DNA from 2 places in the Streptomyces sp. NPDC044064 genome. Region 2 is predicted to be linked to the other one. Evidence: riboswitches for the same ligand, from Rfam matches in the RefSeq annotation. Region 2 holds a riboswitch; the other holds the start of a gene.
What was found. Region 2 has a riboswitch for glycine ahead of gcvT (glycine cleavage system aminomethyltransferase GcvT). Riboswitches for the same ligand answer to the same signal wherever they lie in the genome.
Positions count from the first base shown of each region.

Region 1: it holds a riboswitch for glycine, as region 2 does, so the genes downstream of both, gcvP (aminomethyl-transferring glycine dehydrogenase) here and gcvT (glycine cleavage system aminomethyltransferase GcvT) in region 2, are expected to answer to the same signal.

Region 1 is NZ_JBWKFN010000062.1:1,196-9,191, reverse strand. Features, by position in the region: gene ftsR (transcriptional regulator FtsR) at 1-78, shown strand, start outside; gene AC07DS_RS45940 (bifunctional nuclease family protein) at 163-636, shown strand; gene AC07DS_RS45935 (MerR family transcriptional regulator) at 899-1,579, shown strand; gene AC07DS_RS45930 (DNA polymerase IV) at 1,633-3,087, shown strand; gene AC07DS_RS45925 (PRC-barrel domain-containing protein) at 3,009-3,380, opposite strand; glycine riboswitch at 3,500-3,594, shown strand; gene gcvP (aminomethyl-transferring glycine dehydrogenase) at 3,767-6,652, shown strand; gene AC07DS_RS45915 (TOBE domain-containing protein) at 6,708-7,127, opposite strand; gene AC07DS_RS45910 (ABC transporter ATP-binding protein) at 7,156-7,996, opposite strand, start outside.
Region 2 is NZ_JBWKFN010000024.1:105,653-113,648, forward strand. Features, by position in the region: gene AC07DS_RS32745 (ABC transporter substrate-binding protein) at 1-281, opposite strand, end outside; gene AC07DS_RS32750 (ABC transporter permease) at 309-1,307, opposite strand; gene AC07DS_RS32755 (enhanced serine sensitivity protein SseB C-terminal domain-containing protein) at 1,667-2,434, opposite strand; gene AC07DS_RS32760 (enhanced serine sensitivity protein SseB) at 2,603-3,394, opposite strand; gene AC07DS_RS32765 (AAA family ATPase) at 3,468-4,136, opposite strand; glycine riboswitch at 4,315-4,412, shown strand; glycine riboswitch at 4,413-4,525, shown strand; gene gcvT (glycine cleavage system aminomethyltransferase GcvT) at 4,564-5,682, shown strand; gene gcvH (glycine cleavage system protein GcvH) at 5,798-6,175, shown strand; gene glyA (serine hydroxymethyltransferase) at 6,190-7,470, shown strand; gene AC07DS_RS32785 (L-serine ammonia-lyase) at 7,584-7,996, shown strand, end outside.

The DNA.
Region 1 (7,996 bases), on a different contig from region 2:
GCGAAGGAGCTGGCGGCGCTCACGGTGAAGCTGCACGGCGCGCTGGTGCAGATCGCTCTGGGTGTCCGGCTGCCCTGAGCGGCGTGGGTTCCAGGGTCCGGATCGGGCACCTGTTCCCGGCCCGACTACCCAAACGTCCCGGGCACGGCCTAGGGTTGCTGTGTGAACGAGCTCGATGTCGTAGGTGTCCGGGTGGAAATGCCCTCGAACCAACCGATCGTGCTCCTGCGCGAAGTGGGGGGCGACCGTTACCTCCCCATCTGGATCGGGCCGGGGGAGGCGACGGCGATCGCCTTCGCCCAGCAGGGCATGGCCCCCGCGCGACCGCTGACCCACGACCTGTTCAAGGACGTGCTGGAGGCCGTCGGCCAGGAGCTGACCGAAGTACGCATCACGGATCTGCGTGAGGGCGTCTTCTACGCGGAGCTGGTCTTCGCCAGCGGGGTGGAGGTGAGCGCGCGTCCCTCGGACGCCATAGCGCTCGCACTGCGCACCGGAACGCCGATCTACGGCAGTGACACGGTGCTGGACGACGCCGGCATCGCGATCCCGGACGAGCAGGAGGACGAGGTGGAGAAGTTCCGCGAGTTCCTCGACCAGATCTCGCCCGAGGACTTCGGCACCAGCAGCCAGTGAGACGGGGGCCGGCCGGGCGGCCCGCGGGTCTTTGACCGGCCGGTCGGCGGTTCGCCGGGCCCCGGCGCCGTGGCAATTGCCACCGGCCATTGAGAGCGTCCTACGGCCCACCGCCGGAGCATTCGGCTAGCCTTTCCCCGCGGTGGGGCACGGGAAACCACTCCTAGGGTGATTATCACTCGGCGTGCCGAGTGTGGCGATCGTTGACGCACCCCTGGTGACTGCCTACCGTCGAGAAGGCAGGTCAAGGACGGAGGTCGGCGTGAGAATCAGCGGCGACGGTACGGCTGGGGGTGCCCCCGGACGACTCGGGGAGAGCGGTCCGTACCCTCCCCCGGGTTCTCAGCTGCGTTCGGACAGGGGGTACCCCCAGCCCGGCAGCGCGGTCGACCGCGCCTCACAACGACCGACGGTGGTGCCCGACGGCGGAGGGGCGACGTCCATGGCGTCCGAAGAGATCGGCTATCGCGGGCCCACCGCCTGCGCGGCCGCCGGAATCACCTATCGGCAGCTCGACTACTGGGCCCGCACCGGCCTCGTCGAGCCGAGCGTGCGGCCCGCGTACGGCTCGGGCACGCAGCGCCTGTACAGCTTCCGGGACGTCGTCGTACTGAAGATCGTCAAGCGGTTCCTGGACACCGGGGTCTCGCTGCAGAACATCCGTACGGCCGTACAGCACCTCCGGGAACGCGGTTTCCGTGACCTGGAGCGGATGACGCTCATGAGCGACGGCGCCACGGTCTACGAGTGCACCTCGCCCGACGAGGTCCACGCCCTGCTCCAGGGCGGTCAGGGGATCTTCGGCATCGCCGTCGGTGTGGTCTGGCGGGACGTGGAAAGCGCGCTCTCCCAACTGCACGGCGAGCGCATCGACACCGGGGAGACCCTGGTCGGCAACAACCCGGCGGACGAGCTGGCCAGGCGCCGCAACCGGGCGGTCTGACGGCGCCCCTTCGGGGGTCCGCGTTGTCAGTGGCGTGGTGCAGCATCGGAGATGTGAGAAACGCGCCCACGATCCTGCATCTCGACATGGATGCCTTCTTCGCCTCGGTGGAGCAGGCGTCCAAGCCGAGCCTGCGCGGGAAGGCCGTCGTCGTGGGTGGACTCGGACCGCGCGGAGTGGTGGCCACCGCGTCGTACGAGGCCCGGGTCTTCGGGGTCCACTCGGCGATGCCGATGGCCCAGGCCCGCAGGCTGGCGCCGAACGCCGCGTATCTCGTGCCGCGCTTCGCCCTGTACAAGTCGGTCAGCGAGCAGGTCATGGCGCTGCTGCGGGCGCTGTCGCCGCTGGTGGAGCCACTGAGCCTGGACGAGGCGTTCGTCGATCTGGAGGCCGGGGCAGCGGCCTGGGACGAGGCCTCGGCGCGGCTGGCCGGGACGAAGCTGCGGGCGGACATCCGGACGGTCACGGGGCTGACCGGGTCGGTGGGGCTGGCCGCCTCCAAGATGCTCGCGAAGATCGCCTCGGAGCAGGCCAAGCCCGACGGGCTCGTGCTGATCGAGCCCGGGACCGAGCGGGCGCTGCTGGGCCCCATGTCGGTGCGGACGCTGCCCGGGGTCGGGCCGGCGACCGGGGACCATCTGCGGCGGGCCGGGATCACGACCGTGGAGGAACTGGCCGAGGCGGGCGAGGACGAACTCGTCCGGATGCTCGGCAAGGCGCACGGGCACGCGCTGTACGCCATGGCGCTGGCGCACGACGACCGGCCCGTGGTGGCCGAGCGGGAGACCAAGTCGGTGTCGGTCGAGGACACCTACGACGTGGACATCCATGACCGGCTGCGGGTCGGACTGGAGGTGCAGCGGCTCGCCGACCGGTGCGTGGTGCGGCTGCGGGGGGCCGGGCTGTCCGGGCGGACCATCGTGCTGAAGGTCCGGCGGTACGACTTCTCTACGCTGACCCGCTCCGAGACGCTCCGCGGCCCCACCGACGATCCGGCGGTGATCAGGGAGGCGGCCGCGCGGCTGCTGGAGTCCGTGGACACCACGGGTGGGGTACGGCTGCTGGGCGTGGGCGTCTCGGGGCTCGCCGACTACACCCAGGAGGACCTGTTCGCGCAGGCCGCGGCCGGCGAGCGGGACGCGGCCGCGGCAGCGGAGGCGTCGGAGGAGGCCCTGCCCGACGCCGTGGAGGAGCGCCCGGAGCCCGCCGAGCGGCAGTGGCGTGCCGGCTACGACGTGCGGCACGCCGAGTACGGGCACGGCTGGGTGCAGGGCAGCGGCCTGGGGCGGGTCACTGTCCGCTTCGAGACACCACAGTCCGAGCCGGGGCGGGTCCGTACGTTCTTCGTCGACGATCCTGCGCTGGAGCCGGCCGAGCCGTTGCCGTTGGTTGCGGGAACCGGCGTCGCCCACCTGCCCCCGGCCGGGGATCAGACCTCTTCCGTGCCCGCCAGCTTGCCGAAGTCGTGGTCCGGTACCGAGGGAGGTGCGGCCGCGTCCAGGCCGTAGTGGTGGTAGAGCTGGAGTTCCTGTTCGGGGGAGAGGTGGCGGCCCACGCCGAAGTCGGGGGCGTCCTTGATGAGCGCGCGGTCGAAGGGGACCCGGAGGGAGCCCTCCACCAGTTCGCTGGGCTCCAGGGGGACGAAGGCGTCCCGGGAGAACAGGCCGGTGCGTATGGCCGCCCACTCGGGCACGCCCGTGGCATCGTCGAGGTACACCTCGTCGATGGTGCCGATCTTGGTGCCATTGCGGTCGAACGCCTTGCGGCCGATCAGGTTGCGCGGATCGATTTCGGTCTGCACGGTCCCTCTCCCTCCACTTGGTCGCAACTCATCCGTAAGCACTACAAAAGAGCACATTCAAGGAGGCGGCCACTCGAGGGCCCATGCGTTGACCTCGCTGGTAGGCTGACAGCGGCTGCTGACCCCGTGCGGGAGAGTCCTCCGACCACCTCGGAGGCGCCGAAGGAGCAAATCCTCCCCGGAATCTCTCAGGCTCACGTACCGCACGGACGAGGTCACTCTGGAAAGCAGGGCGGGTGTCGACGGCTCCCGCCCTCACCGACGGTGAAAGCCGGGACCCTCGGGCGCCCGGTGAAGCTCTCAGGTTTTGATGACAGAGGGGGAGGCCGTCGGGGCAACCGCCGTGGTGCCCCTCGAAGGTCGCGTCTGACCAGGAGGCCTCCGCAATGACCGCCCATCGCACTCCGCTCTCCGAGCTCGAAGCGGGCATCCCCTTCGAACAGCGCCACATCGGACCCGACCAGGAGGCGCGGGCCAAGATGCTCGCGCACGTCGGTTACGGCTCGCTCGACGAGCTCACCGCCGCCGCGGTGCCGGATGTGATCAAGAACGCCGACGCGCTCGATCTGCCGGGTGCCCGTACCGAGGCCGAGGTGCTCGCCGAGCTCCGCTCGCTCGCCGACCGCAACCAGGTGCTCGGCTCGATGATCGGGCTCGGGTACTACGGGACCTTCACCCCGCCGGTCATCCTGCGCAACGTCATGGAGAACCCGGCCTGGTACACGGCCTACACGCCGTACCAGCCGGAGATCTCGCAGGGCCGCCTCGAGGCGCTGCTGAACTTCCAGACGATGGTCGCCGACCTCACCGGTCTGCCCACGTCCGGCGCCTCTCTCCTGGACGAGGGCACGGCCGCCGCCGAGGCGATGTCGCTGGCCCGGCGCATGGGCAAGAACAAGAAGGGCCTGTTCCTGGTCGACGCGGACGCGCTGCCGCAGACCATCGCCGTCATCGAGACGCGTGCCGAGCCGACCGGTGTCGAGGTCGTCGTCGCCGACCTCAGCGACGGCATCCCGGCCGACATCGCCGCGCGCGAGATCAACGGCGTGCTGATCCAGTACCCGGGCGCCTCCGGTGCCGTGCGCGACATCAAGCCGGTCATCGACCAGGCGCACGAGCTGGGAGCCCTCGTCACCGTCTCCGCCGACCTGCTGGCCCTCACCCTGCTGACCTCGCCGGGTGAACTGGGTGCGGACATCGCCGTCGGCACGACCCAGCGCTTCGGTGTGCCGATGGGCTTCGGCGGGCCGCACGCGGGCTACATGGCGGTGCACGAGAAGTTCGCGCGCAGCCTGCCCGGCCGTCTGGTCGGCGTCTCCGTCGACGCCGACGGCAACAGGGCCTACCGCCTCGCGCTGCAGACCCGTGAGCAGCACATCCGCCGTGAGAAGGCCACGAGCAACATCTGCACCGCGCAGGTGCTGCTCGCCGTGATGGCCGGCATGTACGCCGTCTACCACGGCCCCGAGGGGCTGCGCGCCATCGCCCGCCGTACCCACCGCTACGCCACGATCCTCGCCGAGGGTCTGAAGGCCGGCGGTGTCGAGATCGTTCACGGCGCCTACTTCGACACCCTCACCGCGCGCGTGCCCGGCAAGGCCGCCGAGGTGGCCGCCGCCGCCCTGGAGAACGGGGTCAACCTGCGTCTCGTGGACGCCGACCACGTCTCCCTCGCCTGTGACGAGACCACCGACCGGGCCCAGCTGGCCGCCGTCTGGTCCGCCTTCGGTGTCGAGGGCGACATCGAGGCGCTGGACGTGACGGCCGCGGACTCCGTGCCCCAGGCGCTGCTGCGCAGCGACGACTTCCTGACCCACCCGGTCTTCCACGAGCACCGCTCCGAGACCGCCATGCTGCGCTACCTGCGCAAGCTGGCCGACCGCGACTACGCGCTCGACCGCGGCATGATCCCGCTGGGCTCCTGCACCATGAAGCTCAACGCGACCACCGAGATGGAGCCCGTCACCTGGCCCGAGTTCGGCCAGCTGCACCCCTTCGCGCCCGCCGAGCAGGCCGAGGGCTACCTCACGCTCATCCGCGAGCTGGAGGAGCGTCTCGCCGAGGTCACCGGCTACGACAAGGTCTCGCTCCAGCCGAACGCCGGTTCGCAGGGCGAGCTGGCCGGTCTGCTGGCCGTTCGCGGCTACCACCGGGCCAACGGCGACGAGCAGCGCACCGTCTGCCTGATCCCGTCCTCCGCGCACGGCACCAACGCCGCCAGCGCGGTGATGGCCGGCATGAAGGTCGTCGTCGTGAAGACCGCCGAGGACGGCGAGATCGACGTCGAGGACCTCCGGGCCAAGATCGAGCAATACCGCGACCAGCTGGCGGTCCTGATGATCACCTACCCGTCCACGCACGGTGTGTTCGAGGAGCACGTCGCCGACATCTGCGCCCAGGTGCACGAGGCCGGCGGTCAGGTCTACGTCGACGGCGCCAACCTCAACGCCCTGGTCGGCCTCGCCAAGCCGGGCCACTTCGGCGGCGACGTCTCGCACCTGAACCTGCACAAGACCTTCTGCATCCCGCACGGTGGCGGCGGCCCCGGCGTCGGCCCGGTCGCGGTCCGCTCGCACCTGGCGCCGCACCTGCCCAACCACCCGCTGCAGCCGGCGGCCGGCCCGGAGACGGGCGTCGGCCCGATCTCGGCGGCGCCCTGGGGCAGCGCGGGCATCCTGCCGATCTCGTGGGCGTACGTCCGCCTGATGGGCGGCGAGGGCCTGAAGCGCGCCACCCAGGTGGCCGTGCTCTCCGCGAACTACGTCGCCAAGCGCCTGGAGCCGCACTACCCAGTGCTCTACACCGGCCCCGGCAACCTGGTCGCGCACGAGTGCATCATCGACCTGCGTCCGCTGACCAAGGCGACCGGTGTGAGCGTGGACGACGTGGCCAAGCGCCTGATCGACTACGGCTTCCACGCGCCGACCATGTCCTTCCCGGTGGCAGGCACGCTGATGATCGAGCCGACCGAGTCCGAGGACCTGGCCGAGCTGGACCGGTTCTGCGACGCGATGATCGCCATCCGCGCGGAGATCGAGAAGGTCGGCTCCGGCGAGTGGCCGGCGCAGGACAACCCGCTGGCGAACGCCCCGCACACCGCGGCCGCGCTCGGTGGCGAGTGGAAGCACGCCTACAGCCGCGAGGACGCCGTCTTCCCGGCCGGTGTCTCGGCCGCCGACAAGTACTGGCCGCCGGTGCGCCGGATCGACCAGGCCTTCGGCGACCGCAACCTGGTCTGCTCCTGCCCGCCGCTGGACGCGTACGAGGACTGAGCGACCCCCTGGTGACAGCGAGCCCCGCCCGTGTTCGGGCGGGGCTCTGCCGTGCTCACGCCGAGGCCAGCGCCACCTCGGTCGCCTTGATCAGGGCGATCACGTCGGAACCGACGAAGAGGCCGAGGTCTTCGGCCGCGTCCTTGGTGATCACGGCCGTGAGTTCGCCGCCGGGCACCGACACCTTCACGGAGGCCATGGCTCCGCCGAGGGCGATATGGACGATCGCGCCAGGGAGCTGGTTGCGGATCGACAGGCCCTCGAACCGGCTCGTGGCGAGTGAGATCTCCGTCGACTTCACCAGTGAGAGGACGCGGGAGTCCGGGGCGAGTCCGAGCTGCTCGACGGCCTCCAGAGTGATGGCCGCCATGAGCTCCTGCCCGCCGTCCAGGCGGATCTTGACCGTGGCCATGACCTCGCCGGGGTGGACCTCGGTGACGGTTCCGGGAAGCTGGTTGCGGATGCTCAGTGTCATGGGCACCCACAGTAGGGCGTGCGCCCGTTCAGGCAGGGTATGCGTGTGTCTGCGTCGCTTTGACCGTCGCCCAGACAGCTGCGCCTGGATGCAGGTCCAGCTCTGCCGCGGCGACCGTGGTGAGGTCGGCGGCAAGGGGGAGTTCGCCGGTGAGGTCGGCGCGGATCTGGTCGCCGTGGGTCTCCAGACCGGCGACCTCGCAGCGCCACAGGTTGCGGGCGCTGGCACCGGTGGGCCGGTCCCGGAAGAGGGTGACGGCGACCGGCGGGAACGCCACGAAGGCCGGCCCGGAGAGGACCTCCGTGGTCGTGATCGAGGGCCCGGCGTCGAGCCGTACCGTGTGCCCCTCGGCCCTTCCCCGGTACAGGTTGAGGCCGACCAGCTGCGCGATGTAGTCGGTGCGCGGATGACGGGCGATGTCGGCCGGGGTGCCCTCCTGGACGACCCGGCCGTGCTCGACGACCACCAGCCGGTCCGCGAGCACCATGGCGTCCAGCGGATCGTGCGTGACGAGGACGGCGACCGCCTCGAACTCGGCCAGATGGCGGCGGAGCTGGGCGCGGACCTCCAGACGGGTTCGGGCGTCCAGGGCTGCCAGCGGCTCGTCCAGGAGCAGCAGCCGGGGCCGGGTGGCCAGGGCGCGGGCGAGTGCGACGCGCTGGGCCTGGCCGCCGGAGAGCCTGCGGGGCTTGGCACCGGCGTGGTCGGACAGGCCCATGCGGTCCAGCCAGGCGGCGGCCTGGGCCCGCGCCCCGGCCTTGGAGACGCCCTGGCAGCGCGGTCCGAAGGCCACGTTGTCCAGGGCGGACAGGTGCGGGAAGAGCAGGTAGTCCTGGAAGACGACGCCGACCGGGCGGGACTCGGGCGGA
Region 2 (7,996 bases):
TTGAAGGTGACGAGCGTACGGGCGTACAGACGCGAGAAGTTCTGCACGAAGCCGTAGTACGTGTTGCCCGGGTCCAGGGAGTCCGGAACGTCGGAGTCCTCAAGGTTGACCGTCCCCCCCTTCTTGCTCGACGCGTTGACGATGGAGTTCAGCGCCGCGTCCTTCGAGCCGGCGCCACCACCGCTGTTGTCGTTGCTGTCTTTACCGCCGCCGCACGCGGCAGCGCCGAGCGAGACCGCCAGGACCGTCGCCACGGCGGCGGTAACCCTTCTCGTCTTCACGTGAGGAATGCCCCCTCGATCGTTGGATCACTTGCTGCGAGGGTCGAGCGCGTCACGCAGCCCGTCACCCAGCAGATTGAATGCCAGGACGGTGATGAAGATCGCCAGTCCGGGCACGAACATGAACTGCGGATCTGCTGTGTAGAGATCCACGGCGTTGCTGAGCATTCCGCCCCAGGAAGCCTGCGGCGGAGCGATACCGACTCCGAGGAAGCTCAGCGCGGCCTCGAAGAGGATGTTCGTCGGGATGATCAGCGTCGAGTAGACGAGGATCGGCGCGACGAGGTTGGGGAGCAGCTCGCGGAACAGGATGTACGGGCCGCGGGCGCCCAGGCTGGTGGCGGCCTCCACGAACTCGCGCCGCGCGAGGCTCATCGTCTGGGCGCGCACGATACGTCCGATGTACGGCCAGCTGAAGAAGCCGATCACGAAGATCAGCACGCCGATGCGCAGCGACAGACCGTTGAACCCGAAGAAACCGTCCTGCACAGAGGCCGAGATGGCGATGGCGAACAGCAGCAGCGGGAACGCCAGGAAGGTGTCCATCAGCCGGCTGATCACGCTGTCGACCCAGCCGCCGTAGTAGCCGGCGACGACGCCGAGCACGGTACCGATGATCACGGACAGCAGCGTGGCGCCGCCGGCGACCAGCAGCGAGACCCAGGAGCCCTCGATGATGCGGGCGAGCATGTCACGGCCGTACTGCGGCTCGACGCCCAGCGGGTGGGCCCAGCTCATGCCGCCCCAGCTGCCCTTGGGGGCCAGCAGGGCCGGGTCGATGAGGTCCTGGTGGAACTGGTTGGGGTCCAGCCCGAAAGCCCACTCGATCGGCTTCGCGAGCACCGCCATCAGCACGAGCAGGATGACGATGACACCGCCCGCCACGGCCAGTTTGTCCCGCTTGAAGCGGGTCCAGGCGATCTGTGTGAGCGAACGCCCTTCGATCTGAGCCTTCTTGACCCCGGCGAGCACAGCCTCGGGCGGGGTCTCGGCCTCGGCTCCGGTGGTCTCGATCGGTGCGGTCACTGTGAACCCGACCCCTCTAGCCGGTTGTTGCCCGGCCCGCGTCTGCCGCGAAGGTTTGCGGCTTTATCGACTTGCACTCGACCACGAGGTGAGCACCTCGTGTCTTGAGTGGGGAGTCTTCAGCGTGGCCGCGATCACCCGCCAGAGTCCAAGGCGAAAGTATGCATAACCGTGATACGGCCATGGGGGTTCCGTTATCCGAACCTACGGAACCGACCCGCGAACGCTCTCACCACACCCGATGACCGGTCGGACGTCGCCCTCGACCCGTCGCGCACACGCTCGGGCCGGGACGCCCGACGCAGGTGACGGGCATCCCGAAGGACAGGGAACGCCCCGGTGGGGCGGGGTGGCGGCGCTCAGTAGGCGCCGTGCACGGGCGGATATCCGTAGCCGGCAGCCGGGGCCTGCTGCTGGGGCTGCGGGGCGGCCGCGTGGGCCTCACGGTCGTAGAACGGGCGGGCGCTGGCCCGCATCCACATCACGACCGGGTCGTAGTCGTCGGTCATGGCGACCGTGGACACCGGCAGCCCGTCCGGGACCGCGCCGACCGACTGCTGCATCATCGCGCGCACCGAGTCCACCGCGGCCGGCGAGGTGTCGTACACGTCCAGGCCGATGGCGAGGTAGGGCGCCCCGAGCGCGGGCTGCACCCAGGCGCGGCGCAGGGAGCGCAGGGCCGGGGTGCGGTGGGCGTTCTGCGCGAGCAGGGCGTAGAACTGCGAGATCTCGATGCCGGGTTCGGACAGCCGCAGGGGGCCGGCCGGCTGACGGTCCAGGCCGGTGGCGATGCGGCGCAGGTCCAGCCAGGGGATGCCGACGCCGCCGCCCTGGGCGTGCGGGTTGAGCCAGAGCCCGAAGTGGTCGGGATAGAGGGTGCGGGCCACGTCCAGTCCGTCGACCACCTCGTAGGAGCGGTTCCAGCCGCTCGCCGAGAGCTCCTGGGCGGAGGTCACACAGGGGGCGTAGCTGAAGCCCTCGACCTCCATGTTTCCGTACTGGGCGTCGGGCGAGCCGGCCTGGCCGTGCCACAGGAGCATCCAGATCTGGCCGGAGGAGGGGGTGGCGAGGGCGCGCAGCAGTGCCTCGTAGGCGTCGTAGCGCCCGGGGGTGACCTGGCGCAGCATGTGCTCGACGCTGCCGCTTGGGCTCGCGCTCACCTGTCTTGCCCTTCTTGTGGAGTGCCCCGCATGTGGAGACAGCTTAAGCGCCCAGTAGCTCGGGGCCTTGTGTCCGTTCGCGGGTGCGGGTACGTGGTGGGTTCTCGCGCAGTTCCCCGCGCCCTTCAGGTGGTTTCAGTGCCCGGACTGGTAGAAGGGGCGCACGTTCGCCCGGAGCCAGTCGGCCACCGGGTCCTGGGCCACGTCGAGGAGGACCAGGTTGACGGGCCACTTGACCGGGACTTTGCCGAGAGCCTTGCCGAGGGCGTCCAGGGGGAGGGCTCGCAGATCGCCTTCCCACTGGGAGAGTTCCACGCCCACGAACATGACGGGGTCGCCCGTCTCGATGGCGGCGAGGCAGCGGCGGGCGGTGACGACCACGCCGGTCGCGGTGAACTCCGCGGAGGCGGCGGCCAGGAAGTCGACCGGGTCGTCCTGCCAGTCGGGCTCGAAGAGGCGGACCCGGCCGCCGGAACCGGGGCCGTCCAGCGGGGTGCGGCCCGCGCGGCACAGCTCGGCCACCGCCTCGGGCGGCAGCGGGACGCCGACCACGCCGTCGGGGTTGACGGCGATGCCGACCTGCGGGGGCAGGCCGCGGGCGAACTCCACCGCCGGGGCGACGGTGTACGACATGTGGGGGCCGGCCGCCTGGCGGAGCTGCTCCTCGGAGCTGAAGACCGGGACGTACACCTGGCCCTCGATCTCCATCGTGGGCAGGTCCAGGGGGCCGCTCTGCGGGCCGCCGCCGTTCGGCAGGGGGATCCAGAGGAAGCTCCGGCCCAGCACCTCGATGATCCGGCCGCCCGCGGAGGGTATGCCGAGGGAGGCCGAGAGCACCTCCTCCAGCTCGTTGCCGGGCCAACCGCCGTGCGGGTGGGGGTGCGTCTGTGCCGGGAAGTCCGCGGGAATGTCCGCCGGGAAGTCCATCTGCCTACCGCCTGCTGGGAACCATGCTGTGGAGCAAAAGGCTAGCGGGTGCCTGTGACGGCGACCGGTCCGATCAGCCGGTGAAGGCTATGCGGTGCAGGACGTCCGCCGCGTCCCGGTCCAGCAGCACCGCGGAGCCGCAGTCGGCGGGCAGCTCGCCGCGCTCCACCGCGCGCAGCAGCCGGGCGGTCGTACGGCGGTGGCGGCCGAAGGCGTACCGGGACACGCCGCGGCCGCGCTCGCGCTGGCCCCGACGGGCGGTGCCGGGGGTGACGTCGAGAAGGAGCAGGTGCAGGGTGCCGCCGCGGCGGCGGGCCTCGCGGGCCAGCCAGGAGCGCACCCAGGACTGGGTGCCGCAGTCGTGCACGACGACTCCCTCGCCGGTGCGCAGGGCCCGGCGCAGTCCGGCGTAGTGGGCGAGGCGGACCAGCGGGCGGTAGAGCGCGTAGGGAAGGAAGCGGGGCATGCGGTCGTCCCAGCGGTCACGGGCGTCCTGGGAGTCGATGCGGTGACCGGGGACCGCGCGGTGCATCAGCGTGGACTTGCCGCTGCCGGGCAGGCCGGTGATCACCACCAGGTCGCCGGGCCCGAAGAGCAGGGCGTGCGGGCTGCGGCCCCCGCGCTCGCGCAGGTCGCGGACGACCGGGGCCGGGCGGTCGGCGCAGCGCTCGCGGGCCGGGGCGGAGGGCTGCCCGGGCACCGCGATGCCGGTGGTGGTGGCGTAGGCCGAGGTCCTGTTCACCGTGATCGTCCTCCCCTGTGTGCTTGGCAATCCCATGCCCATCACATGTAAAGAGAAGGTAATGCGCCGCGTCCAGTGGTTCGGTGCGCGTACTGCCACAGGTCGGTTACAGATGCGGGCCCTGACGGGTGGGGGCAAGGCGTGCAATGATGTGCCCGCCAACTGCATACCGGCCGCTTGAATCCGCGCGGGAGAGTTCCCAGCAGCCTTCGCTGGGACGCCGAAGGAGCAAGTCCCTCCCTTGAATCTCTCAGGCCCCGTTACCGCGCGGGCGAGGCACATCTGAAAAGCGGGCCGCTGTGTCAGTGGCTCCACCCAAGGTGCAAGCCGTGGTCGTCCCTGTGGCGGTCTCGGCGAACCTCTCAGGTTCCGATGACAGATGGGGAGGAACGACCTCGCCAGTCATGCCTTGGGAGACGACCGACCGATGAGCAGTACCGAACTCCGTCACACCGCGCTGGATGCCCTCCACCGCTCGCTCGGTGCGACGATGACCGACTTCGCGGGCTGGGACATGCCCCTGCGCTACGGCTCCGAGCGCGACGAGCACGTGGCCGTGCGCACCAGGGCCGGCCTCTTCGACCTGTCCCACATGGGCGAGATCACCGTGACCGGCGCCGAGGCGGCGGCCCTGCTGAACTTCGCCCTGGTCGGCAACATCGCCTCGGTCGGTGTCGGCCGCGCCCGCTACACCATGATCTGCCAGGCCGACGGCGGCATCCTGGACGACCTGATCGTCTACCGCCTCGCCGAGACCGAGTACATGGTCGTCGCCAACGCCTCCAACGCCCAGGTGGTGCTGGACGCGCTGACCGAGCGCGCCGAGGGCTTCGACGCCGAGGTGCGCGACGACCGTGACGCGTACGCGCTGATCGCCGTCCAGGGCCCCGAGTCCCCCGGCATCCTGAAGTCCCTCACGGACGCCGACCTGGACGGCCTGAAGTACTACGCGGGCCTGCCCGGCACGGTGGCCGGCGTCCCCGCACTGATCGCCCGCACCGGCTACACCGGCGAGGACGGCTTCGAGCTGTTCGTGAAGCCCGAGCACGCCGTGGAGCTGTGGCAGGCGCTGACCAAGGCCGGCGAGGGCGTCGGCCTGGTGGCCTGCGGCCTGTCCTGCCGGGACACGCTGCGCCTGGAGGCGGGCATGCCGCTGTACGGGCACGAGCTGACCACGTCCCTGACCCCGTTCGACGCCGGGCTCGGCCGGGTGGTCAAGTTCGAGAAGGAGGGCGACTTCGTGGGCCGCGAGGCGCTCACCGAGGCCGCCGCCAAGGCCGAGCAGAACCCGCCGCGGGTGCTCGTCGGTCTGATCGCCGAGGGCCGCCGCGTGCCGCGCGCCGGGTACTCCGTCGTCGTGGGCGGCGAGGTGATCGGCGAGGTGACCTCCGGCGCCCCCTCTCCCACCCTGGGCAAGCCCATCGCCATCGCGTACGTCGACGCGGCGCACGCTGCGCCGGGCACCGAGGGCGTCGGTGTGGACATCCGCGGGAGCCACGAGCCGTACGAGGTCGTGGCGCTGCCGTTCTACAAGCGCCAGAAGTAGACACTGAGCGCGGTCCGTCCCAAGGACGTGACGCTGCGCACATTCACCTGCTCCTCAGCAGTCCCAGCAGTCCCCCATTCATCAGCACTCCCGCGCGTACAGGAGAATTCAGGCCATGAGCAACCCCCAGCAGCTGCGCTACAGCAAGGAGCACGAGTGGCTGTCGGCCGCCGAGGACGGCGTGTCGACGGTCGGCATCACGGAGCACGCGGCCAACGCGCTCGGCGATGTCGTCTTCGTCCAGCTCCCGGAGGTCGGTGACACGGTGTCCGCGGGCGAGTCCTGCGGTGAGCTGGAGTCGACCAAGTCGGTCAGCGACCTGTACGCCCCCGTGACCGGTGAGATCACCGAGGTCAACCAGGACGTCGTCGACGACCCGTCGCTGGTCAACTCGGCCCCCTTCGAGGGCGGCTGGCTGTTCAAGGTACGCATCACGGACGAGCCGGCCGAGCTGCTCTCCGCCGACGAGTACACCGCCTTCACCGCCGGCTGAGGAGTCGTAGCCGTATGACTGTCCTGAACACGCCCCTGCACGAGCTGGACCCGGAGATCGCCGCCGCGGTCGACGCCGAGCTGAACCGCCAGCAGTCGACCCTGGAGATGATCGCCTCCGAGAACTTCGCACCGCTCGCGGTGATGGAGGCCCAGGGCTCGGTCCTCACCAACAAGTACGCCGAGGGCTACCCGGGCCGCCGCTACTACGGCGGCTGCGAGCACGTCGACGTCGCCGAGCAGATCGCCATCGACCGGATCAAGGAGCTGTTCGGCGCCGAGTACGCCAACGTGCAGCCCCACTCCGGCGCCTCCGCGAACCAGGCGGCCCTGTTCGCGCTGGCCCAGCCCGGGGACACCATCCTCGGCCTGGACCTGGCGCACGGCGGCCACCTGACCCACGGGATGCGGCTGAACTTCTCCGGCAAGCAGTTCAACGTGGTCGCGTACCACGTGGACGTCGAGACCGGTCTGGTCGACATGGCCGAGGTCGAGCGCCTGGCCAAGGAGCACCGCCCCAAGGTGATCATCGCGGGCTGGTCGGCATACCCGCGCCAGCTGGACTTCGCCGAGTTCCGCCGGATCGCCGACGAGGTCGAGGCCTACCTGTGGGTCGACATGGCGCACTTCGCGGGCCTGGTCGCCGCCGGTCTCCACCCGAACCCGGTCGAGTACGCGGACGTGGTCACCTCCACGACCCACAAGACGCTCGGCGGCCCGCGCGGCGGCATCATCCTCGCGAAGCAGGCCTTCGCGAAGAAGCTGAACTCGTCCGTCTTCCCGGGCTTCCAGGGCGGCCCCCTGGAGCACGTGATCGCGGCCAAGGCGGTCTCCTTCAAGGTCGCCGCCTCGGAGGACTTCAAGGAGCGCCAGCGCCGTACGGTGGAGGGCGCCCGGATCCTCGCCGAACGGCTGACCGCGGCCGACGCCCGCGAGGCCGGTGTGAACGTCCTGTCCGGCGGCACCGACGTGCACCTGATCCTGGTGGACCTGCGCGAGTCCGAGCTGGACGGCCAGCAGGCCGAGGACCGCCTCCACGAGGTCGGCATCACGGTCAACCGCAACGCCGTCCCGAACGACCCGCGCCCCCCGATGGTCACGTCGGGTCTGCGGATCGGCACGCCCGCCCTGGCGACCCGCGGCTTCACGGCCGAGGACTTCGCCGAGGTCGCGGACGTGATCGCCGAGGCACTGAAGGCGCCTTCCCCCTTCGGTGAGGCCGAGGCGGAGGCCCTGAAGGCCCGGGTCAAGGCCCTGGCCGACAAGCACCCGCTGTACCCCGGTCTGAACAAGTAAGTCCGAAGTACCCCGGCACCGCGCACACTGGACACAGAAGACGCGCGCGGTGCCGGGCGGTGCCCACCCCGCACCACACCCTGAGCACCACCCCCCGTATTGAGGAGTTCCCCGTGGCCATCTCGGTCTTCGACCTGTTCTCGATCGGCATCGGCCCGTCCAGCTCCCACACGGTCGGCCCGATGCGTGCGGCGCGCATGTTCGCCCGGCGACTGCGCAACGAGGACGTGCTGGAATCCGTCACGTCGATACGCTCCGAGCTGTACGGCTCACTCGGCGCGACCGGCCACGGCCACGGCACGCCCAAGGCGGTGCTGCTCGGCCTGGAGGGCGCCTCGCCGCGCACGGTGGACGTGGAGAACGCGGACCAGCGGGTGGAGGACATCAAGGCGACCAAGCGGCTGAGCCTGCTCGGCGAGCACGAGATCGCGTTCGACTTCGGCGCCGACCTGAAGCTGCACCGCCGCAAGGCGCTCCCGTACCACGCCAACGGCATGACGCTGTGGGCGTACGACGCCGCGGGCAC